2 regions of the Lysobacter korlensis genome follow, and region 2 is predicted to be linked to the other one. Evidence: riboswitches for the same ligand, from Rfam matches in the RefSeq annotation. Region 2 holds a riboswitch; the other holds the start of a gene.

Region 1 (14,326 bases), on a different contig from region 2:
CTCGACCTCCGAGGAGTAGTCCAGACGTGCGCCCTTGCCCGACTCGGGACCGGACAGCTTCATCTTCATCTGGGGATCGAACAGCGCCACCGGGTTCCAGTCGTCGAAACGGCGCAGGCTGTTGAGCGTGTCGTACACGATCGTCAGCTTGCGGTTGGTCTCAACCGAATGGGAAATATGGCGGCTCGACGGCAGCACCAGGCCCACGGCGAGGAACAGCACGGCGACGATCGCCACCGAGATCAGAATTTCGAGCAGACGGGTCATTCTTGGGTTCTCCAGGGCCGGCCCATTACGGGCCGCAGGCGCAGACCGGCAATCCTAGCAAGGTTGAGCTCACGAGCGCAGCCATGGATTGTGCGGATTCAGGCCGACCAACGGCTTCTCCGCCCAATCGGGGCCACGCAGCGCTGCCTTGCCGCCCGCATGGCCCGCATTGGATTCGCCGCCGGCGCCCGGCGCGGACCTGCAACGGCGATGGCCAATGAGGCCTTTGCAGCCTGAAATCAGGCCCTTTGGCGTCTTGACCTGCGATCAGACCAGTTGCAACTCGAACGCTTTCAGCACCGCGCGCGTGCGGTCGCGCACACCGAGCTTGCTGAGGATGTTCGACACGTGATTCTTGATCGTGCCTTCGGCGACACCGAGCGAATTCGCGATTTCCTTGTTCGAGAACCCTCCGGCCATCAGGCGCAGGATCTCGGTCTCGCGCTCGGTCAGCGGATCGGGCCGATCGAGGCTGACGAAGTCGTTGCGCATGTGCTCCAGACCGGAAAGCAGGCGCTGCGTCATTGCCGGCTGCACCAGCGAGCCGCCGGCGGCGACCGTCTGGATCGCCCCGACCAGTTGGTCCAGCGAAACATCCTTGAGCAGATAGCCCTTCGCACCGGCCTTGAGGCCCGCGAGCACCAGCTGGTCGTCGTCGAATGTGGTGAGGATGATCGTCGGCGGCAATGCATTGAGCCGCGCGAGTGCCTGCAGCGCCTCGAGACCGGACATCGCGGGCATTCGCATGTCCATCAGCACCACATCGGGCTGGACCTGCGGAATCATCTCGACCGCCTGGCGGCCGTCGCCGGCCTCGGCGATCACCTCGATGCCCTCGGCGAGCGCTAGCAGCGACCGAACGCCCTGCCTCACGAGCGTCTGGTCGTCGACCAGCATCACCCGGATCGGGGATCTAACGGTCGGGGATTTCGGGGCGGACATCATACGGTCACTCCTTCGCAAGCTGCGGTGGAGGCCGAGACAGGCAGGGTCAGCGTCAGGCTGAATCCCGCGTCCGGCCGGGTATCGATCGTGAGGTCACCGCCGTACTGGGCGAGCCGCTCACGCATGCCACGCAGGCCGTTGCCTGCCGTGAGCTGCTCGGCGCCGCGTCCGTCATCGCGCGCCGTCACGCGCACGCAGTCGCGGATGCGCTCGGCGCGGATCCACAGGTTGCGCGCGCCTGCGTGCCGCACCGTGTTGGTGATGATTTCCTGCGTGCAGCGCAGCAGGACGTGGGCGCGCTCGGGGTCGTCGAGCATCAGCGGCGCCTGGATATCCATGTGGATGTCGAGCGCCGGCACATTCTCGGCGAGCGGCCGCAGTGCGGCGGCGAGGTCGATCGATCCGCCTTCGCGCAGCTGGCTGACGGCTTCGCGCACGTCGGTGAGTAGCAGCCGCGCGAGGGTATGGGCCTGGTGCACGTGGTCCTTCACCCGTCCCTCTGCGAGATGCCCGGCCACTTCGAGATTCAGGCTCAGCGCCGTCAGGTGATGCCCGAGCAGGTCGTGCAGCTCGCGTGAGATGCGCGTGCGCTCGTTGACGCGCACGCTCTCGCCGAGCAGCGCGCGGGTGGCGCGCAGCTCCGCATTCAAGCGCCGCTGCTCGTCGCGGGCCTGCGCCTGCTGGCGTGCGACCAGGCTGGTCACGAACACGAACAGCGAGAAGCCGGCGTACAGCACCGACTGCATCATCGCCTCGAGCAGCGTGAAGTCGAAGCCGCGAACGAACACCGGCACCACCGCCAGCTGGCTCAGTGCCAGCCACGCGATCCCGAGCGGCAGCGGCAGCAGCCACGGCAGCAGGCAGGCCGCGACCATCAGCAGCACGCTGCCCAGCCCGCTCTCGGCGTAGTAGCTCACCGAAATCGCGGCACCGGTCAGCACCAGCAGCAGCACGTAATCACCGACCGTGCGCCGGCGGACATCGAGGCCGCGCGTCAGCCAGGCGTAGCTGATACCGAACGCCGCATAGGCCACCCACCCCTGCCACGGCCGCGGACGCAGACCGAGCGGGACCTCGTCCACGCCTGCGGCCAGCGGCAGCATCCACAGGTAAAGCAGCGGCACGCCGACGACGGCCCAGGTGAACAGGCCGGAGTAACGCAACAGTTGGATATGGTTCAGGCGGGCCAGCATGCACGCATCGTACTGGCGCGGCCGGGCGCACGGAGCCGTCCGAAAGTCATGCCTGCGGTCGCGGTCGCCGCGCTTGGGACCCCATGCGATAATCACCGCCGGCCGCGGCCGTCTCCGGCCGACGAACCAGGGAGCATGGAATGTCGATTGTCGTCCGCGACGTGCGCGAGCACGAGCTGGATTCCGTACTCGCACTCAACAACGCCGCCGGACCCGCCATCCTGCCGCTGGACTCCACGCGGCTTCGCGCGTTCTACGACTGCGCCGAGTATTTCCGCGTCGCCGAGCGCGACGGCACGCTGGCCGGGTTCCTGATCGGCATCGGCCATCGGTCCGAGCACGACAGCAGCAATTTCCGCTGGTTCCGCGAGCGCTACTCCAATTTCTTCTATATCGACCGCATCGTCGTTGCCAGCCGGCGGCGTGGTGGCGGCGTCGGGCGCGCTTTTTACGCCGACGCCCAGAGCTACGCCGAGCTGCGCTACGCGCAGATGGCCTGCGAGGTCTTCCTCGACGGTGGCAACGACCCGGTGCTGCTGTTCCATGGCGCGTTCGGATTCCACGAGGTCGGCCAGAACGTGATGCCCGACGCCCGGCTGCGCGCAGCGATGCTGATGAAGGACCTCGAAAGCTACCCTTGGATCAACGAAACCTACGGCGACGCACTGCCGAAGCTGCCGTGGGTCCGCCAGCCGCGCGTTGCGCTGGACGCAGCGGCATTCGTACCGATGCAGACGGGGACCGGCCTGTGAACGTGGTCGGCATGGATTTCGAGCCGGCCGGTGAACTCAAGATCGGCCAGGTCGGCATCGCGAACCTGCGCATACGCACGCTCGACGTCGCACGCCTGGTCGACGAGATGCGCAGTCGCGTGCAGCGCGCGCCCAACCTGTTCGACCGTGCTGCCGTCGTGCTGGATTTCGGCGGCCTGGCCCATGCGCCTGATGCGGCGACCGCGCGCAGCCTGATCGACGGCCTGCGTGCCGCCGGGGTACTGCCGGTCGCGCTTGCGTACGGCACGAGCGAGATCGAGCAGCTGTCGATCCAGCTCGGCCTGCCGCTGCTCGCGAAGTTCCGCGCCCAGTACGAACGCGTCGACGGCACGCCCGCGCCTGCAGCGGCAGCAACCGCCCTGCCCCCGCGGCGCGAGCCGCCACCACCCGAGCCGCCGCGCGCGGCGCCTGCACCGGCCGCGGCCCAGCCCCAGCCCGGCCTGATGCAGGTTGCGCCGGTCCGCTCCGGCCAGCAGATCTACGCCGACCACCGGGACCTGACCGTGCTGACCACCGTCGGTGCGGGCGCCGAGGTCATCGCCGACGGCTCGGTGCACATCTACGGTGCGCTGCGCGGTCGTGCACTCGCCGGCGCGCAGGGCAACACGCAGGCGCGTATCTTCTGCCGCGAGTTCCACGCCGAGCTCGTGGCGGTCGCCGGGCACTACAAGGTGCTCGAGGACATCCCGAAGGACCTGATCGGCAAGCCGGTCCAGGTCTGGCTCGAAGACGAACAATTGAGGATCGCGGCGCTGGACTGACCGTCCCGGCCGCGCGATCCATCCCCCAAGATCAGAACAGGAGAAACGAACTTTGGCCGAGATCATCGTAGTCACGTCCGGCAAGGGCGGCGTGGGCAAGACCACCACCAGCGCGAGCCTCGCCTGCGGGCTCGCACGGCGCGGCCACAAGGTGGCGGTGATCGACTTCGACGTCGGCCTGCGCAACCTCGACCTGATCATGGGCTGCGAGCGTCGCGTCGTGTACGACTTCGTCAACGTCGTCAACGGTGAAGCGTCCCTGCGCCAGGCCCTGATCAAGGACAAGCGCTTCGACAACCTCTACGTGCTCGCGGCGTCGCAGACGCGCGATAAGGACGCACTGACGAAGGAAGGCGTGCAGAAGGTGCTCGACGACCTCGCGCAGGATGGTTTCGACTACATCGTCTGCGACTCGCCGGCCGGCATCGAGAAAGGCGCGTTTCTCGCGATGTACTTCGCTGACCAGGCGGTGGTCGTGGTCAATCCGGAAGTCTCCTCGGTACGCGACTCCGACCGCATCCTCGGCCTGCTGGCAAGCAAGACGCGGCGCGCCGAGAACGGCGACCGCATAAAGGAGTTCCTGCTGCTCACCCGCTACAGCCCCAAGCGCGTCGAAACCGGCGAGATGCTCAGCATCGGCGATGTCGAGGAAATCCTCGGCCTGAAGACGATCGGCGTGATTCCCGAATCGCCGGACGTGCTCAACGCCTCGAACAAGGGCGAGCCGGTGATTCTCGAGTCGCAGTCCGATGCGGCGCAGGCGTATGACGACGCGGTGGCCCGCCTGCTCGGCGACACGCGCCCGATGCGCTTCACGATGGCGGAAAAGAAGGGCTTCTTCAGCAAGCTCTTCGGAGGTTAACCGATGGGGATGTTCGATTTCCTGACGGCGAAGAAGCAGACGGCCTCGCTTGCGAAGGACCGGCTGCGCATCATCGTCGCCCATGAGCGTGCCGGCCGCGGCGGCCCGGACTACCTGCCGATGCTGCAGCGCGAGCTGCTCGAGGTCATCCGCAAGTACGTCAATGTCGATGCGGAGTCGGTCAAGGTCGACCTGATAGGCGAAGGCGACAACAAGGTGCTCGACATCTCGGTGGCCCTGCCCGAGCAACCCGCGCAGGCCTGACCGCTGCAACGGTGCCGGCGGCCGCCTTGGCGGTCGCCGCCGCCCTGTGGCAAACCGAGTGGCGCTGCGCCATGCGTGACCGCTGCGCCGATCTACCCGACGCTCCCGATGCTGACCCTGGCCGACATCGACTTCGACGACGCAGCCACGCTGCTCGCCCGCTATGGCCTGCGCCTGCACCTGGTTGCCGATGGCGAGCCGATCCCCGGTAGTTACTGGGGCGACGCCGAGGCGGGGATCATCGCTTCGGATGTCTACGCCAGGCGGGACACGCCCGTGCACTCGCTGCTGCACGAGGCCTGTCACCTGATCGTGCTGCCACCTGCGCGCCGCGCCGCGGTGCATACCGACGCGACCGACTCGATCGAGGAGGAAGACGCCGTCTGCGTGCTGCAGATCCTGCTGGCCGGCGAGCTGCGCGGCGTAGGCCGCGATCGCGCGCTTGCGGACATGGATGCCTGGGGCTACAGCTTCCGGCTGGGCTCGGCGCGGGCGTATTTCGAACGCGACGCCGAGACCTCGTGGGAGTGGCTGCAACGCCACGGCCTGGCCGACGCGACGACGCGCGTGCCGATCCTGCCGCCCCTGCCCGCAGCGGCCGCCTGACCCGGTCACGCCGGGCAACTTGCACGGTCCTGCTGGGGCCTCTAGCCTTCGGGCGCGGGTGCGCTCGCGCCTGAAGACTCCGGAGACCTCGATCATGACCCCAGCACGCGCGCTTCTCGCGCTCAGCATTACTGCCCTGCTCGGCCTGTCGGCCTGCACGCGGCAGCCCAGCCCGGACGATTCGCGCCCCGGCGCGCCACCGGCAGCGCGCGAAGGCGAGACCGCCGACGAGTTCATCGCGCGGGTCAACGCCGAATACAAGGCGCTGTATCCGGAGCTGACGGCGGCGCAGTGGTTGTCGTCGACCTACATCAGCGACGACAGCCAGCTGCTGTCGGCGAAGGCGAACGAGCGCTACCTCGGCCAGCTCAAGAGCTGGATCGAACAGGCGAAGAAGTTCGAAGGCCAGCAGATGTCGCCGGAGACCGCGCGCGCGATCCGGCTGCTCAAGCTCTCGACCTCGATGCCGCCGCCGAAGGATCCGGCCAAGCTCACCGAGCTCACCCAGATCGCAACGCGCATGGAAGGCATGTACGGGTCGGGTGAGTTCTGCACCGGCGAAGGCGCGGCGCGCAGCTGCCGCCAGCTGGGCGACCTCGAGGAAGTGCTGCGCAACAACCGCGACTACAACGAGCAGCTGGCCGCATGGCGCGGCTGGCACACGATCTCGCCGCCGATGCGCAAGGACTACACGCGCTTCGTCGAGCTCGTGAACGACGGCGCGCAGAACCTGGGCTTCGCCGACGCCGGCGAGATGTGGCGTTCGGGCTACGACATGAGCCCGGCCGAGATCGCAGCCGAGACCGACCGCCTGTGGACCCAGGTCAAGCCGCTGTACGAGCAGCTGCACTGCTACACCCGCACGCGGCTGCAGTCCGAGTACGGCGCTGACAAGGGCGCGGCCGCCGGCGGCATGCTGCCGGCGCACCTGCTCGGCAACATGTGGCAGCAGGACTGGGGCAACATCTGGGACATCCTCGCGCCGTACCCGGGCGCCGGCAGCCTGGACATCAGCACCGCGCTGGAATCGCAGTACCAGCAGGCGTATGCGGGCCGAATCGCGCAGTCGCAGGTGCCCGCAACGCCGGCGATGCTGGTCGAAGCCGAGCAGGAAGCGCGCCTCGCGAACGCGAAGCAGATGACCGAGCGCGCGCAGGACTTCTATGTCTCGCTAGGCATGCCGAAGCTGCCGGAGAGCTACTGGAAGAACACCCAGTTCATCAAGCCGCGCGACCGCGACGTGGTCTGCCACGCCAGCGCGTGGGACATGAACATGGAAGGCGACGTGCGCACGAAGATGTGCATCAAGCCGAACGAGGAAGATTTCACGACGATCTACCACGAGCTCGGCCACGTCTATTACTACCTCGCATACAACAAGCTGCCGCCGATCTTCCAGCAGGGCGCGCATGACGGCTTCCACGAAGCGATCGGCGACACCATCGTGCTCGCGATGACGCCGCAGTACCTGCAGTCGATCGGCCTCGTGGGCGAGCAGCAGCAGACCAACGAAGCGCTGATCAACGCGCAGATGCGTATGGCGCTGGCGAAGGTCTCGTTCATGCCGTTCGGCCTGATGATCGATCGCTGGCGCTGGGGTGTGTTCGATGGTTCGATCAAGCCCGGCGAGTACAACAAGGCCTGGTGGGATCTGAAGGCGAAGTACCAGGGCGTCGCCCCGGTCGAGGCACGCGGCGAGCAGTTCTTCGATGCGGGCGCGAAGTACCACGTGCCGGGCAACACGCCGTACACGCGTTATTTCCTCTCGCACGTGCTGCAGTTCCAGTTCTACAAGGCGCTGTGCGACGCGTCGGGCTTCAAGGGCCCGTTGTACGAATGCAGCTTCTACGGCAACAAGGAAGCCGGCCAGAAGTTCCAGGCGATGCTGAGCAAGGGCGCGAGCCAGCCGTGGCAGCAGACGCTCAAGGAGCTGACCGGTGGCGAGAAGATGGATGCCTCCGCCGTGCTCGAGTATTTCGCACCGCTGCAGACCTGGCTGAAGCAGCAGAACGAGGGCCGCACCTGCGGCTGGCAGGCGAACGCGACGCCGGCTCCGGCAGCCAGCCCGGTGGCACCGGCAACGGGCCCGGCAGCGCCGGCCGCACCTGCCAAGCCGGCGACACCGCCGATCGCGGGCTGAGCCTCAGCCACTGGTGGCACCGAAAGGCCGGCGAATGCCGGCCTTTCCTTTTGGCGAAGCGGTCGCGCGCTTCGTCGCGTCCGATGGGCCAACCAGCCGAGGCGGGCGCGGCTTGCTCCATTCCGCCGCCGGCTGCAGACCCATGGGCCTAGACGATCTCGCTCGGCATCGCAGGCTGCTCGCCCGAAGAATCGATCGACCGCCGCCGCACCTGCCGCTCCCAGCGCCAGAAGCACCAGCCGACCGCCATGAACGCCGCCGCGCCGGCCGCGAGAGCGAGCGGATCGCTGCTGAGCCAAGGCGACAGCAGACCCGCAACGACGGCATTGAGAACCAGACTGGTGAATGCCTGCAGCGACGAGGCCGCGCCGCGCTGCTGCGGGTACATGTCGAGGATCGACAGCGTGATGATCGGAAACACGAGCGCGATGCCGAATGCGTTGAGGCTCATCGGCAGCACCGCGATCGGCACGCTGGGCACGTCGACCAGCAGGTTGTAGCCGAGGTTGAACATCATCGCGACGGCGCTGCAGGCGAAGCCGATCGCGACGAGGCGCTCGCCGGAAATGCGCCCCGCGGCCCGGCCGGACATGAAGGCGCCGAGCACCATGCCGCCAATCGTGGGCACGAAGAACCAGGCGAACTGCCGCTCGTCCAGCCTCAGGATGTCGAGCACGAACGCGGGCGCGGACGCGATGTAGAGAAACAGCGCGCTGAAGTTGAACGCGCTTGCCGCCGCGAGCCGCTGGAAGCGGGCGTTGCGGAAGATGCCGGCGTAGTCACGGATCAGCCCGACCGGACGCAGCGACCGCCGCTGCTCGGGCAGGTGCGTCTCCGGCAGCCAGCGGGCCGTGGCGATCAGCAGCGCCAGCCCGAACGCGACCAGAAACCAGAAGATCGCCGGCCAGCGGCTCCAGCCGAGGATCCAGCCGCCGATGATCGGCGCGATCGCCGGGGCGATGCCGAAGATCATCGACACCTGGCTCATCAGCCGCTGCGCGTCGTCACCGTTGAGCACGTCGCGAATCACCGCGCGGCCCACGATCAGCCCGACCCCCGAAGACAGGCCCTGCAGCGCGCGGAACGCGAGCAGCGTGGGCAGATCGGTCGCAAGCGCGCAGCCGACCGACGCGAGCGTGAACACGGCGAGGCCGCCGAGGATCACGCGGCGCCGGCCGATCGCGTCCGACAGCGGGCCGTGCACGATGCTCATCAGCGCGTAGGCGATCAGGTACACGCTGATCGTCTGCTGCATCGCCACCTTGTCGGCCCCGAGCTGGGCACCGATCTGCGGGAACGCGGGGAAGATCGTGTCGATCGAGAACGGGCCGAACATCGCCAGCCCACCGAGCAGCAACGCGAGCCGGCGGACCGGGAGGGCCGGGGTGGAACGGGGCATCATCATGGGCGCGGGACGGCGGGCTAGCTTAACGACTCAGGGGCGGCGCCTTCGTTATTCCACCGGGGCGTTGCGTTCCATCGGCCGCCAATCGCCCGCCTCGTCCGTTCGCTGCGGCCTCGCCCGCAGGCTCGCGCGGGCGGGTACGCCCGCGTTTGCGGCGCTGGGCGGGCGCGATCCACAGTGCGCGTGTTCCGCCTGCACCTTGCGGCCTTTCGCGCCCGAGGCGCGACGGAGGCGACTTACGGTCGTGCCATATGGGCGCAGTGCGTAGTGCGCAGTACCCGCGGTTGCAGGCCGCGGCCAGACTTAACCCCAACCGGCCGACCGCGCCCGCGGGCAGTAAAGCCGCAAGCGGGCCGGGCCTTCACGCGGCCGGCACGTCTATAATCCCGCCAGCAGCACGCGGTGGGAGAAGCGGGCACGGTCCCGCTGCCGAAGGCGCAAACGCCCGCAATCGCTCAGGCCCCACGACCGCCGCGTACACAACTCTGGAGAGACCGGTTCAATCCGGCGCCGAAGGGGCAAGAAGCGCCCTCCCCCGCTGCCCCGGCAGCCAGCCGGGGCCGCTTCCAAACTCTCAGGCAAAAGGACAGAGGGGCGCCCCGCGTGTGGCATGCACGCAGCCTTCGGACGCCTCCGTCATGAACCAGAGTTCCACCCCGATCCCCGCCGGCACTTCGCTGCGCGCACTCGAACACCACGGCGCATTCATCGAGCGCCATATCGGACCGAACGATGCCGAGATCGCGCACATGCTGCGCGTGGTCGGTTACGAGTCGCTCGACGCGTTGACCGATGCGATCGTACCGGGCTCGATCAAGTCGGCCACGCCGCTCGCGCTGCCCGAGCCGATCACCGAAGAAGAAGCGCTCGCCAAGATCCGCACGCTCGCCAAGCGCAACCGCGTGTTCCGCAGCTACATCGGCCAGGGCTATTACGGCACGCATACGCCGAAGGTCATCCTGCGCAACATCCTCGAGAACCCGGCGTGGTACACGGCCTACACGCCGTACCAGGCCGAGATCTCGCAGGGCCGCATGGAAGCGCTGATCAACTTCCAGACCATGTGCGCCGACCTGACGGGCATGGAGATCTCGAACGCTTCGCTGCTCGACGAGGGCACCGCGGCGGCCGAGGCGATGACGCTTGCCAAGCGCATGTGCAAGTCGAAGTCGAACGTGTTCTTCGTCTCCAGCGGCGTCCACCCGCAGACGCTGGAAGTGCTGCGCACGCGCGCGGCCGGCGTCGAGATCGAGCTGCATGTCGGCGACGAGAGCGAAGTGACGAATGTCGACTGCTTCGGCGTGCTGCTGCAGTACCCGAACACGTTCGGCCAGATCCACGATTACGCGGCACTCGCCGAAGCCGTGCACGCACGCGGCGGCCTGGTCGCGGTCGCGACCGACCTGCTCGCATTGACGCTGATCGCGGCGCCCGGTGAATGGGGTGCGGACATCGTAGTCGGCAATAGTCAGCGCTTCGGCGTGCCGTTCGGTTTCGGCGGCCCGCATGCGGCGTTCCTTGCCTGCCGCGATGCGTACAAGCGCTCGATGCCGGGGCGCCTGATCGGCGTGTCGATCGACGCCGAGGGCAAGCCGGCCTATCGCCTCACGCTGCAGACGCGCGAGCAGCACATCCGCCGCGAGAAGGCCACGTCGAACATCTGCACCGCGCAGGTCCTGCTCGCCGTCATGGCCAGCATGTACGCGGTGTACCACGGTGCCGAAGGCCTGACCCGCATCGCACGCCGCACGCACCGCCTGGCCGCGATCCTCGCTGCCGCGCTGCGCCAGGCCCGCGTGACCGTGGGCCCGGACTTCTTCGACACGCTGCACGTGGTCGATGTCGACGCCGCCGCAATCCATGCGAAGGCACGGGAAGCCGGTATCAACCTGCGCGAGATCGACGGCCGCAGCCTCGGCATCAGCCTCGACGAGACGACGACGCGACAGGACGTGGTGGACATCGCCGCGCTGTTCGGGGCGCACATCACGGATGTCGATGCGCTCGATTCCAGCGCCGCCGACTCCCTGCCGTCTGGCCTGCTGCGCACCAGCAAGTTCCTGCAACACCCGGTGTTCAACACGCACCACAGCGAACACGAACTGCTGCGCTACATGCGCTCGCTGTCGGACAAGGACCTCGCGCTCGACCGCACGATGATCCCGCTCGGCAGCTGCACGATGAAGCTCAACGCGACGGCCGAGATGATCCCGGTCACGTGGCCGGAGTTCGCGAACATCCATCCGTTCGCGCCGACCGACCAGAGCGAGGGCTACCACCAGCTGATCACCGAACTCGAAGCGATGCTGGTCGAATGCACCGGCTACGACGCGGTCAGCCTGCAGCCGAACTCCGGCGCGCAGGGCGAGTTCGCGGGCCTGCTCGCGATCCAGGCATACCACGCCTCGCGCGGCGAGAGCCATCGTGACGTCTGCCTGATCCCCGAGTCCGCGCATGGCACGAACCCCGCCTCGGCGCAGATGTGCGGCATGCAGGTCGTGGTGACCAAGTGCGACGCGAACGGCAATGTCGACGTCGAGGACATGCGCGCGAAGGCCGAGAAGTACAGCGACCGCCTTGCCGCGCTGATGATCACCTACCCGTCCACGCATGGCGTGTTCGAGGAGGACATCGTTGCGATCTGCGAGATCGTGCACAAGCACGGCGGCCAGGTGTACACCGACGGCGCGAACATGAATGCACTTGTCGGCGTCGCCAAGCCCGGCAAGTGGGGCTCGGACGTATCGCACCTCAACCTGCACAAGACGTTCTGCATCCCGCACGGCGGCGGCGGCCCGGGCGTCGGCCCGTGCGCGGTCAAGGAGCACCTTGCACCGTTCCTGCCGCGTGCGTTCGGTAGCGATGCCCCGGTCGGCATGGTGTCGGCGGCGACGTTCGGTTCCGCCTCGATCCTGCCGATCAGCTGGATGTACGTCACGATGATGGGCGCCGAAGGGCTGCGCCGCGCGACCCAGGTTGCGCTGCTCAACGCGAACTACGTCGCCAAGCGCCTCGCGCCGCATTACGAGACGCTCTACACCGGTCGCAACGACCTTGTCGCGCACGAGTGCATCCTCGACTTGCGCCCGATCAAGGACGCGACGGGCATCAGCGCCGAGGACGTGGCCAAGCGCCTGATCGACTTTGGCTTCCACGCACCGACGCTGAGCTTCCCGGTCGCGGGCACGCTGATGGTCGAGCCAACCGAGAGCGAGGCGCTGCACGAGCTGGATCGGTTCATCGACGCGATGATCCAGATCCGCGACGAGATCCGCGCGGTCGAGGAAGGCCGTATGGATCGCGAGGACAACCCGCTCAAGCACGCACCGCACACCGCGAATGCGGTGATGGCGGCGGAATGGACGCACGGCTATTCGCGTGAGTTGGCCGTCTTCCCGCTAGCTTCGCTGCGGCAGCAGAAGTACTGGCCGCCGGTCGCGCGCGTCGACAATGTCTACGGCGACAAGAACGTGTTCTGCAGCTGCGTGCCGATCAGCGAGTTCGAAGAGATCGAGGCGTTCAGCGAGCCGAATGTGATGTAAGTCGCGCGCCGCGTCGGCCTGGCCGGGTGACCGGTCGAGGCCGACGTCGGTTGCGATGCGAAACAAACCAGCGGCCGGCCCGCGTTAACGCCGGACACGAAAAGGCCCCGCATTGCGGGGCCTTTTCGTTACGACGTGTTACCGCCGTGCGCTGGTTTTACCGGGGCTGCGAGCTCGGGCAGGCCGTGCGCTGGCCGTCCGCGCTTTCGCAGTCGTCGCGCTCGTCGATCACTTCGAGCGCAGCGGCCTGCAACATCGCGCCGGGCGTGCGGTCGTCGATGCGATCGAGCAGGTCCGTCGTTTCGCTCGCGAACGAGTTCGTCGCGATGACACCCACCGGCGGCGGCTCGGGCAGCACCGCTTCTTCCGTGATCGTCAGCGTCGAGCCGACGAACGTGAGGCGGTAGTTCGACGACGCGTTCAGCGTGCCCTGCTGGATCGCATACGAACCCGCAGACTCGCCCGGCTGACGGGTCAGCGAGCCGCTGAGCGAGTCACCCGTCACGATCGATCCGTTGGTGATCGTGTACGTCAGTGCCGGGTCGGGATTGCCGACCTGCTTCATCTTCGGATCGGCGGTGACCGTGATCGCGCGCTGCAGGATGTCGGCGACGACGCTGCCGGGAAGCGTCAAGGTGTAGTTGCCGGCATCCGCACCGGTCAATGTCGTGCCACTCGCGTTAACGGCCTTGCCCGTGCCGGCGTTCGGATCGAGGAACGCGAAGGCGGTGCCCGTGGTCCCCACCGCATCTCCGGCAACCGCGCCGTTCAGAGTGACGGCCCCGGTCGCGGTGGTGGTGCCGTCGTAGGTCTTGTTATCGACCACGAAGCCCGCCACGAGTGCACGGCGCAGGATGTCCGCCACCGCAGTCGCCGGCAGCGTCAGCGTGTAGTTGCCAGCGTCGGCACCCGTGAGGCTCGTACCGCTGATGTTGACGGTTTTGCCGGTGCCTGCGTTCTTGTCGGCGAAGGTGAAGGTCGTGCCGCCCGTGCCAACTGCGTCGCCCGAAAGAACGCCGTTCAACACCACCGCGCCCATTCCCGCCGTGCTGCCGTCGTACGTTTTGTTGTCGACGTTGACGGTGCCGGTGATGCCGAGCGGCGTGACCGTCACCCTGCCCGCGTTCGACACGTCGACCGCATAGCCGCTGTTGGTCGCGAGCGAGTTCGGATCGACCGTGATGCCGTATGGCCCACCGTTGACCGACGCACGCGGCGCGAAGCCGTCGGAGGTCACGCGCGGCGTGCCGTTGAATACCGACGCCTGGGTGTCGGCGAGGAACGCGCCGGCAACGCCCGGCTGGTAGCCGCTGATCGTGAACGCAACGCCCGGGTTGGACGTCAGGTCGGTGCCGTAGACCTTGCTCACGTTGCCGGTGGTCAGCGTCAGCCGCGGCTGGAACGCGAACACGTAGCGGTTGGCGTTGACTGCCGCCGGAGCGAGCGTGGCGCGCGTCGCGTTCCAGATCGCCGTATTGTTGCTGTTGAGGTTGTCGAACACGTTGCCGGCCGGAGCCTGCGAGTAGATCACCCAACGATTGGATGCGACGACCGCATCCGAGCCCGAG
Region 2 (14,326 bases):
ACCGCCCGGAGGTGGTCGCCGGCGTCGCGCTCGAGGCGCTGCGCGACGCAGCGCTGCCGCGCTGAGCCCTCGGGGCGCGGTGGAGGCCGGGGGACTGATCCTGTCCGCGATCGGTTCTATGGTGGGGCCCGATGAGCAAGCCGAATGAGATCGCGCGATGGCGGATGCACACTCAGCACCTGCTGGAACCGCACGCGCCCTCGGCGTCGGCTGTGGTGCGCAGCCTGCTCGCCGTCCAGGCGGAGAATCGGAGCCAGGCCGAGTGGGCCGTCGCCTGCCGGACGGCCCAGAGTGACGCCGCGGACCTCGCCGGACTGCTCGACACCGGCGCGATCATCCGCACTCACGTTCTGCGGCCCACCTGGCATTTCGTCTCCGCCGCCGACGTCCGGTGGCTGATCGAGCTCACATCGCCACGGGTCCGCCCGGTCCTCCATCGTCAGTTGATCGAGCAGCACGGGTTGAGCGCGTCGGACCTCGATCGAGCGCTCAGCATCGTCGTCGAGAGCCTCAGCGGGCGACCCGACCAGAACCGCGAACAGCTCGCAGCGGGGCTGATCGACGGCGGCATGGACCTCGGTGGGCAGGCGCTGATGCTCCTGCTGGGCGTCGCCGAACTGGATCGACTGATCTGCAGCGGGCGTCTGGTGAACGGCAAGCACACATATGCCGCGTTCGCCGAACGGGTCCCGCCGGCCACACGGCTGGATCGAGACGAGGCGCTGGCCGAAGCCACCCTGCGCTACTTCACAGGACACGGGCCGGCCACCGAACGGGACCTTGCGTACTGGGCGACGCTGACACTCACCGACGTGCGGCGCGGACTCGACCAGGTTCAGGACCGGCTCACGTCGTTCACTCACGATGGGCGCACGTTCTGGCACGCCGCGGGCACCGAGATGCCGTCGACCTCGCCGGAGCCGGCGGCGCATCTGCTGCAGATCCTCGACGAGCTGTACCGGGGCTACCAGGACAGCCGGATGGTGCTCGATGCGGAGGGAATCGTTCCGCGCGGACGGGAGGTGGCCGTCGGGATGGCCGTGGTCGACGCCCAGCTGGTCGGCTCGATGAAACGCACGCTCGGTGCGCGGGTCCGCTTCGAGGTCATGCCCTATCGCCGCCTGCGGTCCGGAGAGCTCGATGCTCTCGAAGTCGCAGCGGCGCGGTACGGGGCGTTCCTCGGTCTCGATTCCGAGCTCCTCGTGCGGCGGTGAGACCGTCGCGGGGTGGAACGGGCGTCCCAGCTGCGCCGATGCCGGAAGCCGCTGAAGGCGAGGCCGTCAGGTGAGGGTGCGCCGCATCAGGATCCGGGGGAAGCCGCCGACGACGGAGGTGGTCTCCGCAGCCTTCTCGAAGCCCGCCCGCTCGAACATGTCCCGCGTGCCGACGAACGCCATCGTCAGATCCACTCGCTCCCCGCCGTTGTCGGCGGGGTAGCTCTCCACGACCGGGGCGCCGTTCACCCGGGCGTAGTCGACGGCACCCTCGATGAGCGCGGGCGTCACGCCCTGCTTCCGAAAACCCGGGCGCACCCGGATGCACCACAGCGACCACACCGGCAGGTCGTCGAGGTGCGGGATCTTCCTCGAGTTCGCGAACGGGTGCAGCTCCGCGCGCGGCGCGATGCCCGCCCAGCCGGCGACCTCACCGTCGCGGTACGCCAGCACGCCCGGCGCCAGATCGCGGGCGCAGAGCTCCCGCACCTTCTCCGCGCGCTGCGAGCCGACAAGCGACCGGTTCTCCTTCGAGCCCAACCGCCAGGAGAGGCACCAGCACACCGAGGACTCCGGATTCTTCGGCGCGAACATCGTCGCCATGTCGCCGAAGTCGTGGGCCGGTTTCACCTCGATCATGCCGCTCATGGTGCCACCGCCCCCGCGGTCACGGAAGTGAGGCCGCGTGGTCACGCCGCGGCATCCGCAGCGCGTACGCCGCCGCGAGCACCATGAACAGCGTCGCAGACGCGAACGCCGCCGGATACGAGAACGCGTCGAGAAGCGCTCCCGCCGCGAGAGGGCCGAGGATGGTGCCGGCGTCCGAGAACGCGGAGTAGATCGCCAGCGGCCGCGCATTCCGCGGTCCCGCCGCGTCGCCGACGGATGCCGCAGAGGCAGGCCCGAGGAACGCCGCGGCGGCACCGTAGACGCACAGCAGTCCGATCAGCAACGGCAGCGACGAGACGAACGGGATCGCGAGCATCACGCCGCCGGTCACCGTGAACGCGACCACCAGCGCGGGTCGGCGTCCCACCGTGTCGATGAACCGCCCGGCCGGGGCGAGCGCCAGCGTCTGCGCCACCGCCGCGATCGCGAACGCGACGCCCGTCCACGCCGGCGACTCGTGCAGCAGCTCGACGACGAGCACCGGGATCAGCGCGCTGCGCACCCCCATCGACCCCCAGCCCTGCGCGAAGTTCGCGAGGCAGGCGGCACGGAAGCGGACATCCCGGAGCACCGTCGGCAGGGGCACGCGCGCCGGTGCGTCGCCGGCATCGGCCCCGCGGCTGGTGCGCAGCATCAGCAGCCCGATCAGTCCCGCGATGGTGAGCGTCGCGGCGTAGAAGAAGAACGGCGCCCGGAGCGAGATCACGGCGAGCAGCCCGCCGACCGCCGGGCCCGCCATCCCGCCGATCAGGAAGCCGCCGTGGTAGAAGCTCATCGCACGACCGCGCATCGACGGAGCGGTTGCAGCGAACAGCAGCGACATCGCCGACACGGAGAAGAGCGCCGATCCGATCCCGCCCGCTCCGCGCAGAAGCAGTACCTCGACATAGCTCTGCGCGAGGCCCACGAGCGCGCTCGACACCGCGACGAGGCCGATGCCGACGGACAGCATCGTGCGCTCGCCGACGCGGTCGATCAGCCACCCGGTGAACGGGGTCATCGCGAGCCGCATCAGCGCGAAGGCGGACACCACGGCGCCGACCTCGAGGTACCCGACGCCGAACTGCCGCACGAACACCGGAAGCACGGGGATCACGACACCGAAGCCCAGCATCACGAAGAACGCGACCGCGCCGAGCACGAGCACGTCGCGGGGCAGTCGTTCGCGCGGTGTCAGTTCCATCGGCCGCCGATTGCGCTGGGAGGGCGGACGGAGACGCACGAGGCCAGCGTACGCACCGCCGGTGCGGGACGGATCCGCGCTCCTTATGGGCGCCGGCCCGCTCGGCGTGCCGGACGGGATTGCTCGGCTCTACAGGCCGCCCATCGACCTGAGTTGCGGTCCCTGTCCGGCGGCAGGGAATCCCACGCCTCCTTCGTCGTCAGCGTCGTCGTCGGCACCTCGCTCGGCCTCGCTGCGCGTGTCAGCCTCGGCAGTGCCGTCCGAGTCGCCCTCGAGTCCGTCGACCATGCCGTTCGTCGGGTCGAAACCCTCGGCGGCGCCCTCGCCCTGATTCGATCTGTCCATGAGATGACGGTCGCACTCGAGGCACCATCACCGCTGGACGGTGGCTCTGAGATCCATGAACGTCGGTCCAGGAACGTCGGCCGCGGACTGCGTCCGGGACCGCGATCGACGGCTCACCCGGCTCAGCGCGACGGTGTTCAGCGAGCGAGACGCTCCGCCAGGGCGGCCTCGTCCGTCACGAACCAGACGTGCTGGCTGCGGTTGGACTCCCAGACGTAGTCGCGGAACGCTCCGCTCGCCGCTTCGAAAACGGACACGTCGCCGACCACGACGAGGCGCAGTCGGTAGTTCACCAGCTTCTGGGTGATCTCCCCGGCCTTCCGCGTGCTGAGATCGAAGAAGCCGGGGTCGAGCCGAGACACCGGGATCGCGATGGTGCTGATCCCCTCGGACCATGCGTTGCCGATGAGGTCGGAGGCGTCGTCCGATGTGGAGACGAGCGGGCCGTCGGGGTCGAGGTGCAGCACGCGGATGTCGCCGTGGTCGTCGATGCGCATGCACACGAACCTAGGGTCTCCGTCGGCGGCTCGGGCGACTGTTACGCCGTGGCGTGGACTCGGCCTGTGCGCGCGCTCCGAACTCGATCAGCGTCGACCGGGTGCCGGTCCTGGGTGAGGCGGCGGCGAACGAGACTGAGGCGGCGGCCGCGCCTGCGGCACCGCGTCAGTGACAGGAGAACACCATGGACCTCGGAGGCCTCGGAGACAAGGCGAACGACTTCGCGAAGAGCGAGAAGGGCGAACAGATGAGCGACGACGCGCTCGAGAAGGGCGGCGACGCGGCGGACAGGGCAAGCGGCGGCAAGTACGGCGACAAGATCGACAGCGCGGAGGACGCTGCCGACAAGAAGGTCGGCGGCGCATAGGCGGGTCCCGCTTCGTGCCGGATGAACGCGCTCGTGTCGGATGAACGCGTAATCGCGCGATCATCCGGCACACCCGCAGTCATCGCCGCGTCCCGGCGTGGACCGCACGGTCAGCCGGCCAGGACCTCGTCGACGAACTGCCGCACTGCCGACGTCACGATGTCGTTGACGTCGACGCCGGAGCGGGCCGCGACGCGGAGGCCGTGATCGGCCTTCGGCACCTCGACCACCCGGATGCTGGTTTCGCCCTCCGTCTCCCGGCGCACCTGCGCCGCGGATCCGAACGTGTCGTGCTCGCCCTGCACCACGAGCACCGGCACGTCAGGGGTCAGCAGCTCCTCCAGCCGTGACTTCTCCGGCTTCCCCGGAGGATGCAGCGGGAAGCCCAGGCACACGACCGCCGCGGCCCCCAGTGCGCCCGCGGTCCGGCAGCCGACCCGCGCACCGGCGCTGCGGCCACCGACGAACAGCGGCACGCCGTTCGCGAGCTCGAGCACCGTCGGGGCCGACTCCAGCCATCCGATGTCCAGCATCGGCGGCCGGACCGCGACCTTCCTGCCGGCGAGCCGCCATGGCTGCTCGTGGCGGACGACGGTGATGCCTTCGGCCGGCAGCGCCTTCGCCACGGCGAGAAGGTCGCGGGAGTCGATTCCGCCTCCGGCGCCGTGGCCCAGCCACAGGACGGCACGGGGCTCGTCGGCGGCGGACACGGTGATCCGTGCCGGCCCGAGCGAGGTCTCGAGAAGGCGCTCCACCCCTCGACCGTACCCGCGCGGCAGACGCTCGCGAGGTAGCGTGAAGGCCATGCAGCCGATGTTCCCCATCCCCGCGCCGCCCGGCACGCCACCGTGGGTAGGCGGGCTGTTCGTCCTCGCCGCGGTCGCCACAGTGGTCGTGCTGATCCTTCAGGCGGTGCGGTACTTCCGCAGCAACCGCGACGACGACGACTCGCACTGAGCACCGGAGCCGCTGCGCGCCCGGACGGTTGGTAGGCTCATGACCACAACCGAACACCGGGCCGCGAACGCGATGCGGGAGAGCCCCACCAGGGGCACCGAAGGAGCAAGCCTCCCCGCCAATCTCTCAGGTATCTGTACCGCACCGCACTGGCCACTCTGAAAAGCGAATCGAGCTTCGCTCGATTCCGCCCACGGTGAAAGCGACGGCGACCCCGACGCGAAGCTCTCAGGCAGATGACAGAGGGGGAGTTCCACCCGCAGCCCTCGCGCGCCAGGAGAACTCAGTGACGATAGGCCTCTCTCCGCTCCACCAGCTCCATGCCGATGCCGGAGCGAGCTTCACCGACTTCGCCGGCTGGCAGATGCCGGTCAGGTACAGCTCGGATCTGGCCGAGCATCACGCCGTCCGCACCGCGGCGGGCCTCTTCGACCTGTCGCACATGGGCGAGATCGTGGTGGTCGGACCCGAGGCGGCGGCCGCCCTCGACTACGCACTCAGCGCCGACCTGTCAGCGATCGTGGCCGGCCAGGCCAAGTACTCGCTGCTGCTCGATGAGCAGGGCGGCATTCTCGACGACTTGGTCGTGTACCGCACCGGCAGCGATCGCTACCTTGTGGTCGCGAACGCCTCGAACCGGGAGCTCGTCGCCGAGGAGCTGCGCAACCGGTGCTCACCGTTCACCTGCGATGTGTTCGACGAGAGCGACGACATCGCGCTGATCGCGCTGCAGGGGCCGAAGTCGCGGGAGATTCTCGAGAACCTGGAGCAGCCACTCGAGACACCGCTGGGCGAGCTCCGCTACTACCGAAGCGCGCCGGCCCGCTTCGACGGGCACGAGGTTCTGGTCGCCCGCACCGGCTACACCGGCGAGGACGGCTTCGAGCTGTTTCTCGCCCCGGATGCCGCGGCGCAGCTGTGGACTGCGATCCGCGAGGTCGGTGCCGGCAGCGGCCTGCTCCCCGCCGGGCTCGCGAGCCGCGACACCCTCCGTCTGGAGGCCGGCATGCCCCTCTATGGCCACGAGCTGAGCAGCGATGTGCAGCCGGTGCAGGCTGGACTCGCCCGCGCCGTCGCCCTGACCAAGCAGACGGAGTTCATCGGACGAGCAGCCGTCGAGCGGGGACCGGACGACGGCGCACCGGTGCTCGTGGGCCTCACCGCGGAGGGTCGCCGGGCGCCTCGCGCCGGGTACCCGGTGCTCGACGGTGACGGCGACGGCGCCGGCCTGATCGGCACCGTGACCTCCGGTGCACTCTCCCCGACGCTCGGCCATCCGATCGCCATGGCCTACGTCGCCCCCGAATTCGCAGGTGAGGGAACCAGACTCGCCGTCGATGTGCGCGGCACGCGCATCCCAGCCACGGTCGCCGCGCGTCCGTTCTACTCCCGAAAGGCAGCATCATGAACGCCCCCACCGGACTGCTGTTCACCGCCGAGCACGAGTGGGTCGACGTGGAAGGCGACACCGCGACGGTCGGCGTCACCTCCTACGCCGCGGACCAGCTCGGTGACGTCGTCTACGTCGACCTGCCGTCCGCAGGGGACGCGCTCACCGCGGGAGCGGTCATCGGCGAGATCGAGTCGACGAAGTCGGTCGGGGAGCTGTTCGCCCCGGTCAGCGGTGAGGTGCTCGAGCGCAACGACGACGTGCTGTCGAAGCCGGAGCTCGTCAACAGCGACCCCTACGGCGTCGGCTGGCTGCTGAAGGTGCGCTTCTCCGAGCTGCCGCAGCTGCTCAGCGCCGACGAGTACGAGAAGCTGGTCGGCGAGCAGTGAGCACCCCCTTCACGGACCGGCACATCGGAACGGATTCCGTTGCCCAGCTGCAGATGCTCTCGGTGCTCGGCTACGACACGGTCGAGGATCTGGTGCACGCCGCCGTCCCGGAGTCGATCCGCGCCCTGCCCGTCGCGGAGAGCTCGATCCCGAAGGCCGCAACCGAGCGGGAGGCGCTCGCCGAGCTGCGTGCGATCGCCCGTCACAACAAGGTCCGCCGCTCGATGATCGGACTGGGCTATTACGGAACCCTGACGCCGTCGGTGATTCAGCGCAACGTGCTCGAGAACCCGAGCTGGTACACGGCGTACACGCCCTACCAGCCGGAGATCTCGCAGGGCCGGCTGGAAGCGCTGATCAACTTCCAGACGATGGTGTCCGATCTCACCGGGATGGCGACGGCGAACGCATCGATGCTCGACGAGGCGACCGCCGTGGTCGAGGGGATGCTGCTCGCCCGCCGGGCTTCGAAGTCGCCGTCGAACGTGTTCCTGGTCGACGCGGATGCCTTCCCCCAGACGAAGGCCGTGCTCACGACCCGCGCGGAGGCGGTGGGCATCGACCTGGTGGAGGTCGACTTCACCACCCCTGAGCCCGGTTCGGGCACGCTCCCTGAGCCTGTCGAGGGGACCACCTCCGAAGACGGCGCGGTCCCGGTACCGATCGACGGGTCGACCGGCTCAGCGGCCGAGGCGTCCCTCCCAGAGGCGTTCGGGGTCTTCGTGCAGTACCCCGGCGCGTCCGGCCGGGTCTGGAACCCCACCGCCGTGATCGACGCCGTGCACGATGCCGGCGGTCTCGCGATCGTCGCAGCCGACCTGCTCGCGCTGACGATGGTCGCCTCGCCGGGAGACCTGGGCGCGGACGTCGCCGTCGGCACCAGCCAGCGCTTCGGCGTGCCCATGGGCTTCGGCGGACCGCACGCCGGCTACATGGCCGTCCGCGCCGGCCTCGAGCGGCAGCTCCCGGGCCGGCTGGTCGGCGTGTCGAAGGATGCCGACGGACACCCCGCCTACCGGCTGAGCCTGCAGGCACGGGAGCAGCACATCCGCCGGGAGAAGGCCACCAGCAACATCTGCACGGCGCAGGTGCTGCTCGCCATTCTCGCGTCGATGTACGCGGTGTACCACGGGCCCGGCGGGCTCACCAGGATCGCGTGGAACGTAGCCCGGAAGACCCGCGCATTCGCCGACCGGCTGAAGCGGGCCGGGTTCGAGATCGTGCACGACTCCTACTTCGACACCCTGACGGTGCGTACTCCGGGCCGCGCGGCCGAGATCGTCGCCGCCGCGCTGGAACGCGACCTGCTGCTGCACCTCGTCGACGACGACACGGTCTCGCTCAGCTTCGACGAGGCGACGGCGGAGACGGGAGTGATCGGCGGGCGCAGTGGCACGTCTCACCTCGAGCTGGATGACGCCCTCGCGGCGTCGTTCGGCATGGGCGGAGGCTGGGCGGAGTACTCATCGACCGGGGTGCCCGAGGATCTCCGCCGCACGACCGACTTCCTCACGCACCCGGTCTTCAACACGCACCGCACCGAGACGGCCATGATGCGGTACCTCAAGTACCTCGCCGACAAGGACTACGCGCTCGACCGCGGGATGATCCCGCTCGGCTCGTGCACGATGAAGCTCAACTCGGCCACGGAGATGGCGGCGGTGACCTGGCCGGAGTTCGCGGAGATCCACCCGTTCGCGCCGACCGAGGACGTCACGGGCTACATGGTGCTCATCTCGCACCTCGAGACCTGGCTGGCCGAGCTCACCGGGTACGACACCGTCTCGCTGCAGCCCAACGCGGGGAGTCAGGGCGAGCTCGCGGGTCTCCTCGCGATCCGCGGCTACCACCTCGCGAACGGCGACGACCAGCGGAACATCTGCCTCATCCCGCAGAGTGCGCACGGCACCAACGCCGCAAGCGCCGTGCTCGCCGGGATGCGCGTCGTGGTGGTCAGGACGGACGAGTACGGCAACGTCGACCTCGACGACCTGCACGCCAGGATCGACGAGCACGCCGGCGAGCTGGCTGCGCTCATGGTCACCTACCCATCGACCCACGGCGTGTACGAGCACGAGATCCGGGCGGTCACGGATGCGGTGCACGAGGCGGGCGGGCAGGTGTACGTCGACGGCGCGAACCTGAACGCGCTGCTCGGGTACGCCCGGTTCGGCGAGTTCGGGGGCGACGTATCGCACCTGAACCTGCACAAGACCTTCTGCATCCCGCACGGCGGCGGCGGCCCCGGCGTCGGGCCGGTCGCTGCGAAGGCGCACCTCGCGCCCTTCCTCCCCGGGCATCCGCAGTCGCAGAGCCCGGTGCACCCGGCGTTCGATCTGCTCACCGGGAACGCCGGCTCCCTGGTGCACGGCGGCGGGCCGGTCAGCGCCGCGCCGTACGGCAGCCCCAGCATCCTGCCCATCAGCTGGGCGTACGTGCGGATGATGGGTGCCGACGGACTGATGCGCGCCACCGGGGCTGCGGTGCTCGCCGCGAATTACGTCGCTGCCCGGCTGCGGGACTCATTCCCGGTGCTCTACGCAGGCGACAACGGCCTCGTCGCGCACGAGTGCATCCTCGACGTCCGGCCGCTCACCCAGGCCACCGGCGTGACGGTGGAGGATGTCGCGAAGCGGCTCATCGACTACGGGTTCCACGCGCCGACCATGTCGTTCCCCGTCGCCGGCACCCTCATGGTGGAGCCGACCGAGAGTGAGGACCTCCCCGAGCTCGAACGGTTCATCGAGGCGATGATCGCGATCAAGGCCGAAGCGGATGCCGTGGCCGACGGGCGCTGGTCCGCGGCGGACAATCCGCTGCGGCACGCCCCGCACACGGCCGAGGCCGTCATCGCGGGGGAGTGGGACCACGGCTACACCCGCGAAGAGGCGGTCTACCCGGTCCGGTCGCTGGTGCGTGCCAAGTACTGGCCGCCGGTCCGCCGCATCGACCAGGCCTTCGGCGACCGCAACCTGGTGTGCGCCTGCCCGCCGGTGGAGGCCTTCGCGTAGGAGTGCCCCGTCCATGAGTGGGTCGGACGGACCGACGACGTGCTGCACTTCGGGGCGGACGCTTCGACAGGCGCAGCGACCGTCGACTACCCAGACGGCGTCGGGGTCGATGTGGGAAGCACTGGCGGGGCGAAGAGGTCGGGCAGGAGTGCCACCGCGAACGGGTACCCGACGAAGACGACCGCGTCGATCAGCGTGTGCGCGACGATGAGCGGGAGCAGACGCCCGTATCTGGAGTAGAGCCAACCGAAGAGCACGCCCATCGCGACGTTCCCGAAGAAGGCCGGCACCCCCTGGTACAGGTGGTACGCCCCGCGCAGCACCGCCGCGCTCAGGATGATGGTCCAGGTTCCCCAGCGCAGGTCCCGCAGCCGCGCGAAGAGGTAGCCGACGACGATGACCTCCTCCGTCACACCGGCGCGGAGCGCGGACAGCAGCAGCACCGGGATGGTCCACCAGTGCTCGTCGAGCCCCGTGGCGACGACCGTCGGCGCGAGGCCCAGCGCGCGCCCGGTCAGATACAGCGCCAGGCCCGGGATACCGATGACGAGCACCAGCACGACGCCCCACAGCACATCGCGCCCCACCCGGCGGCCATCGAGCCCGAGCCGGCCGAGGTGCGGACGCGTGGCCCGCCACAGCAGGTAGCAGACGAGAGCGACCGGGACCAGATCGAAGAGGATCCCGAGGAACTGGTAGATGAGGTCGAACACCGGCCGCGGGCTCTGCGACGGGTTCAGGGTGGCCGTCTGCTGGGAGAGCGGACGGTCGAGGGTCAGCCGGTTGGCGATCGCCACCAGCGCGTATACCGCCGACGCACCGAACGACAACCCGAGCACGATGGCGATCTCCGCCGCGATCCGACGGCGACCGGCGACGGACTCGGAGGCAGACACGGTTCCGATGCTACGCGGGGCGAACTGGCGAGCGATTCCCGAGAGGAGCGCCGTTTGGCGCAATGCACAGCGCAGAGCCAGGGTCCGGGCGCAAGATTGTTGCATAGGCGCTAAAAACAGACCGATTCCAGTTACCGGTTAGTAACGTTTCGCGCGCGGGTTTTGCCCCCGGCCACCGGGTATTTAGGCTTCCCCTATACAGCGGGACAGCGCTTACAGCATGCTGTTCCCGCTCATCTTGCACAGGAGGAACATTGAAGATCAGACGACTCGGGGCAGCTGTTGCCGCGATCGGCGCTGGTGCCATCGTCCTGTCCGGCTGCTCTGCCCCCGAGGCGGAAGACAGCGGACTCGACGAAGGCACGAGCGTCAGTGCTGCGTGGAACCAGGCGTTCTACGCGTACAACGGCAACACCTCGTACGGCAACGCCACGGCGAACGCCAACATCATCTACCTGACCAACCCGGGCTTCAACTACTACAACAACGTGCCCGAGCTGGTCACCAATGACTCGTTCGGCACGTACGAGCTGGTGAGCGAAGACCCGCTGCAGGTGTCCTACACCATCGCGGACGGCGTTGAGTGGTCGGACGGTGTGCCGATCGACGCGGCGGACCTCCTGCTGTCGTGGGCGGCGAACTCCAACGCGTTCAACGACCCGGACTTCGACCCGTCGGAGTTCCAGGACCCGGAGACCGGTGCCATCACCGAGGACTTCCCTGAGGACCAGGTCTATTTCGACGGCGGCGGATCGGGTCTCGACCTCGTCGACGAGGTTCCCGAGATCAGCGACGACGGCAAGACCGTCACGCTGACCTACTCGAAGCCCTACGTCGACTGGGAGACCGCGTTCGACATCGACCTGCCGGCGCACGTCGTCGCGGGTGAGGCGCTCGGCATCGACGACCCGACCGAGGCGAAGGAGCGTCTGATCTCCGCGATCCAGAACAACGACGCCGCGGACCTCGCCCCGATCGCGAACACGTGGAACACCGCGTTCAACTTCACCGAGATGCCGGAGAACGAGGCGCTCGTCGTCTCGAGTGGTCCGTACACCATCGAGGAGTTCGTGGCCGATCAGTACATCACCCTCCGTGCCAACGAGAACTACACGGGCGACCTGCAGCCGAACATCGAGGAGCTGACGATCCGGTTCATCGGTGACCCGCTCGCCGCGGTCACGGCGCTGGAGAACGGTGAGGTCGACGTCATCTCGCCCCAGTCGACGACGGACGTCGTCGAGGCCCTGGAGGCTGTGGACGGTGTCGAGATCATCAAGGGACTCGAGGGCACCTACGAGCACGTCGACCTGCAGTTCGACCAGTCCAAGAGCGGTCACTTCGACGACCAGCGGATCCGCGAGGCGTTCCTGAAGACCGTTCCGCGTCAGCAGATCGTCGAGACGCTGATCGAGCCGATCATCGGTGACGAGGCCATCGTCCGGAACTCGCAGCTGTTCGTGCCTGGCGCTGAGGGCTACGACGAGGCTGTTGCCGCGAACGGCTCCGACGCCTACGCCGAGGTCGACATCGAGGGCGCCCAGGCGCTCCTCGCCGAGGCAGGGGTCGAGAACCCCGAGGTCTGCATCCTGTTCGACAGCGAGAACCCGCGCCGCGTGAACGAGTTCGCCATCATCCAGGAGTCCGCCAACCAGGCCGGCTTCAACGTGACGGACTGCTCGGACGCCGGCTGGGGCGGTCTGCTCGGCACGCCGGGCGCCTACGACGCCTCGCTGTTCGGGTGGCAGTCGACGGGCCTTGCGGTGACCGAGCCGCGGGCGAACTACGTGCCGGGCGGCATCAACAACCTCAACTACTACGAGAACGAAGACGTCACTGCGCTGTTCGACGAGCTGGAGACGACGTTCGATGAGGCGGAGCAGCGTCGGATTCTCACGGAGATCGACGCGCACCTGTGGGCTGACGCCTACGGTGTGACGATCTTCCAGTTCCCGTCGGTGACTGGTGTGAAGGACACGATCACGGGCGTCGACCCGTCGATCCTCGCGCCGACCATCTTCTGGAACGCATGGGATTGGGAGCTCGCCGAGTAATCAGAGCGATCTGAGAACCTCGTAACCCACTGGACGCTGGGACGGCGAAAGCCGTCCCAGCGTCCAGACCCTGTGACAACAGAAAAGGGAACCGCCTCTTCCCATGGCAACCTTCGTCATCCGGCGTCTGATCGCCTCATTCTTCGTCCTCCTCGCGGCGACATACATCATGTATGTCCTGACGGCGCTGTCAGGCGACCCGCTCGAGGACCTCCGCGCCAGCACCGCACCGAACGCGGCACAGCTCATCGAGCGGCGCATCGACCTGCTGCACCTCGACGTCCCTCCGTATCTGCGCTACTTCATCTGGCTCGGCGGCGTCAGCAAGTGCGTGATCGGCCAGTGCGATCTCGGGTACAACGTGCAGGGGCAGCCGGTGATCGCGCTCCTCGAGAACGCACTCGGCCAAACGCTGCAGCTCGTCACAACCGCCGCCATCCTCGCCATCATCATCGGCGTGATCGTCGGCATCGTCACCGCGCTGCGTCAGTACAGCGGCTTCGACTACGGCGTGACGTTCATCGCCTTCCTCTTCTTCTCGCTGCCGATCTTCTGGGTCGCGGTCCTGCTCAAGCAGTACATCGCCATCGGCTTCAACGACTTCCTGCGGAATCCCGACATACCGCCGATCGTGATCGTGATCGCGGCGATCCTCTCCGGCGTGGTCTGGGCCGCAGTCGCGGGCGGCAACTGGCGACGGCGAGGCATCGTCTTCGGCGTCGCAACGGCGGTCACCGCCGGAATCCTCTTCTACATGAGCGCCACCGATTGGTTCCTCACCCCTGGCCTCGGCATCGTGCTGATCACGCTCACCGGAATCGCGGCCGCCGTCGGGATCACGGCGGTCTCGACCGGGCTGAAGAACCGCAGGTCGCTGTACGCGTCGCTGACGGTGGTCGCGCTCGGTGTGGCGCTCTACTACCCGCTGCAGTTCATCTTCGGCCGGATGACGATGCCGCTGTTCCTCGGCCTGGCCGTGGTGACCATCCTGGTCGGCGGTGTCATCGGCTGGTTCTGGGGCGGCAACGACCGCTGGCAGGTGGCGCGCACCGCGGCGCTCGTCGCGGTGATCATGGGCGGACTGATCGCCATCGACGAGTACATGTCGTACTGGGAGGCGTACTCCAACTCCAGCCGCGTGCGTGGGCGCCCCATCGCGACGATCGGTTCGGTGACCCCGAACCTCGGCGGCAACTTCTGGGTGCAGGGCGTCGACTCCTTCACCCACCTGCTTCTGCCCACGATCGCCCTCATCCTGGTCTCCGTGGCCAGCTACACCCGGTACACGCGGTCGAGCATGCTCGAGGTGATGAACCAGGACTACATCCGCACCGCACGCGCGAAGGGCCTCAC

The links. A riboswitch is a leader RNA that binds a small molecule or an ion and turns the genes downstream of it on or off. The one in region 2 is predicted to bind glycine.
Positions count from the first base shown of each region.
Region 1: linked by a shared signal. The riboswitch ahead of gcvP (aminomethyl-transferring glycine dehydrogenase) and the one ahead of gcvT (glycine cleavage system aminomethyltransferase GcvT) in region 2 are both predicted to bind glycine.

Region 1 covers NZ_JBHLTG010000001.1:1,337,086-1,351,411, reverse strand. The annotation lists gene ACFFGH_RS06150 (polyketide cyclase) at 1-267, opposite strand, end outside; gene ACFFGH_RS06145 (response regulator) at 535-1,209, opposite strand; gene ACFFGH_RS06140 (histidine kinase) at 1,209-2,405, opposite strand; gene ACFFGH_RS06135 (GNAT family N-acetyltransferase) at 2,546-3,157, shown strand; gene minC (septum site-determining protein MinC) at 3,154-3,939, shown strand; gene minD (septum site-determining protein MinD) at 3,992-4,801, shown strand; gene minE (cell division topological specificity factor MinE) at 4,805-5,065, shown strand; gene ACFFGH_RS06115 (hypothetical protein) at 5,174-5,671, shown strand; gene ACFFGH_RS06110 (M2 family metallopeptidase) at 5,766-7,811, shown strand; gene ACFFGH_RS06105 (multidrug effflux MFS transporter) at 7,960-9,210, opposite strand; glycine riboswitch at 9,692-9,816, shown strand; gene gcvP (aminomethyl-transferring glycine dehydrogenase) at 9,855-12,758, shown strand; gene ACFFGH_RS06095 (beta strand repeat-containing protein) at 12,916-14,326, opposite strand, start outside.
Region 2 covers NZ_JBHLTG010000012.1:46,537-60,862, reverse strand. The annotation lists gene ACFFGH_RS30970 (alpha/beta hydrolase) at 1-65, shown strand, start outside; gene ACFFGH_RS30965 (winged helix DNA-binding domain-containing protein) at 132-1,214, shown strand; gene ACFFGH_RS30960 (GNAT family N-acetyltransferase) at 1,281-1,853, opposite strand; gene ACFFGH_RS30955 (MFS transporter) at 1,882-3,066, opposite strand; gene ACFFGH_RS30950 (hypothetical protein) at 3,196-3,411, opposite strand; gene ACFFGH_RS30945 (DUF4180 domain-containing protein) at 3,549-3,908, opposite strand; gene ACFFGH_RS30940 (antitoxin) at 4,094-4,276, shown strand; gene ACFFGH_RS30935 (alpha/beta hydrolase family protein) at 4,387-5,031, opposite strand; gene ACFFGH_RS30930 (hypothetical protein) at 5,081-5,233, shown strand; glycine riboswitch at 5,299-5,385, shown strand; glycine riboswitch at 5,387-5,483, shown strand; gene gcvT (glycine cleavage system aminomethyltransferase GcvT) at 5,520-6,641, shown strand; gene gcvH (glycine cleavage system protein GcvH) at 6,638-7,012, shown strand; gene gcvP (aminomethyl-transferring glycine dehydrogenase) at 7,009-10,023, shown strand; gene ACFFGH_RS30910 (CPBP family intramembrane glutamic endopeptidase) at 10,110-10,919, opposite strand; gene ACFFGH_RS30905 (ABC transporter family substrate-binding protein) at 11,174-12,973, shown strand; gene ACFFGH_RS30900 (ABC transporter permease) at 13,077-14,326, shown strand, end outside.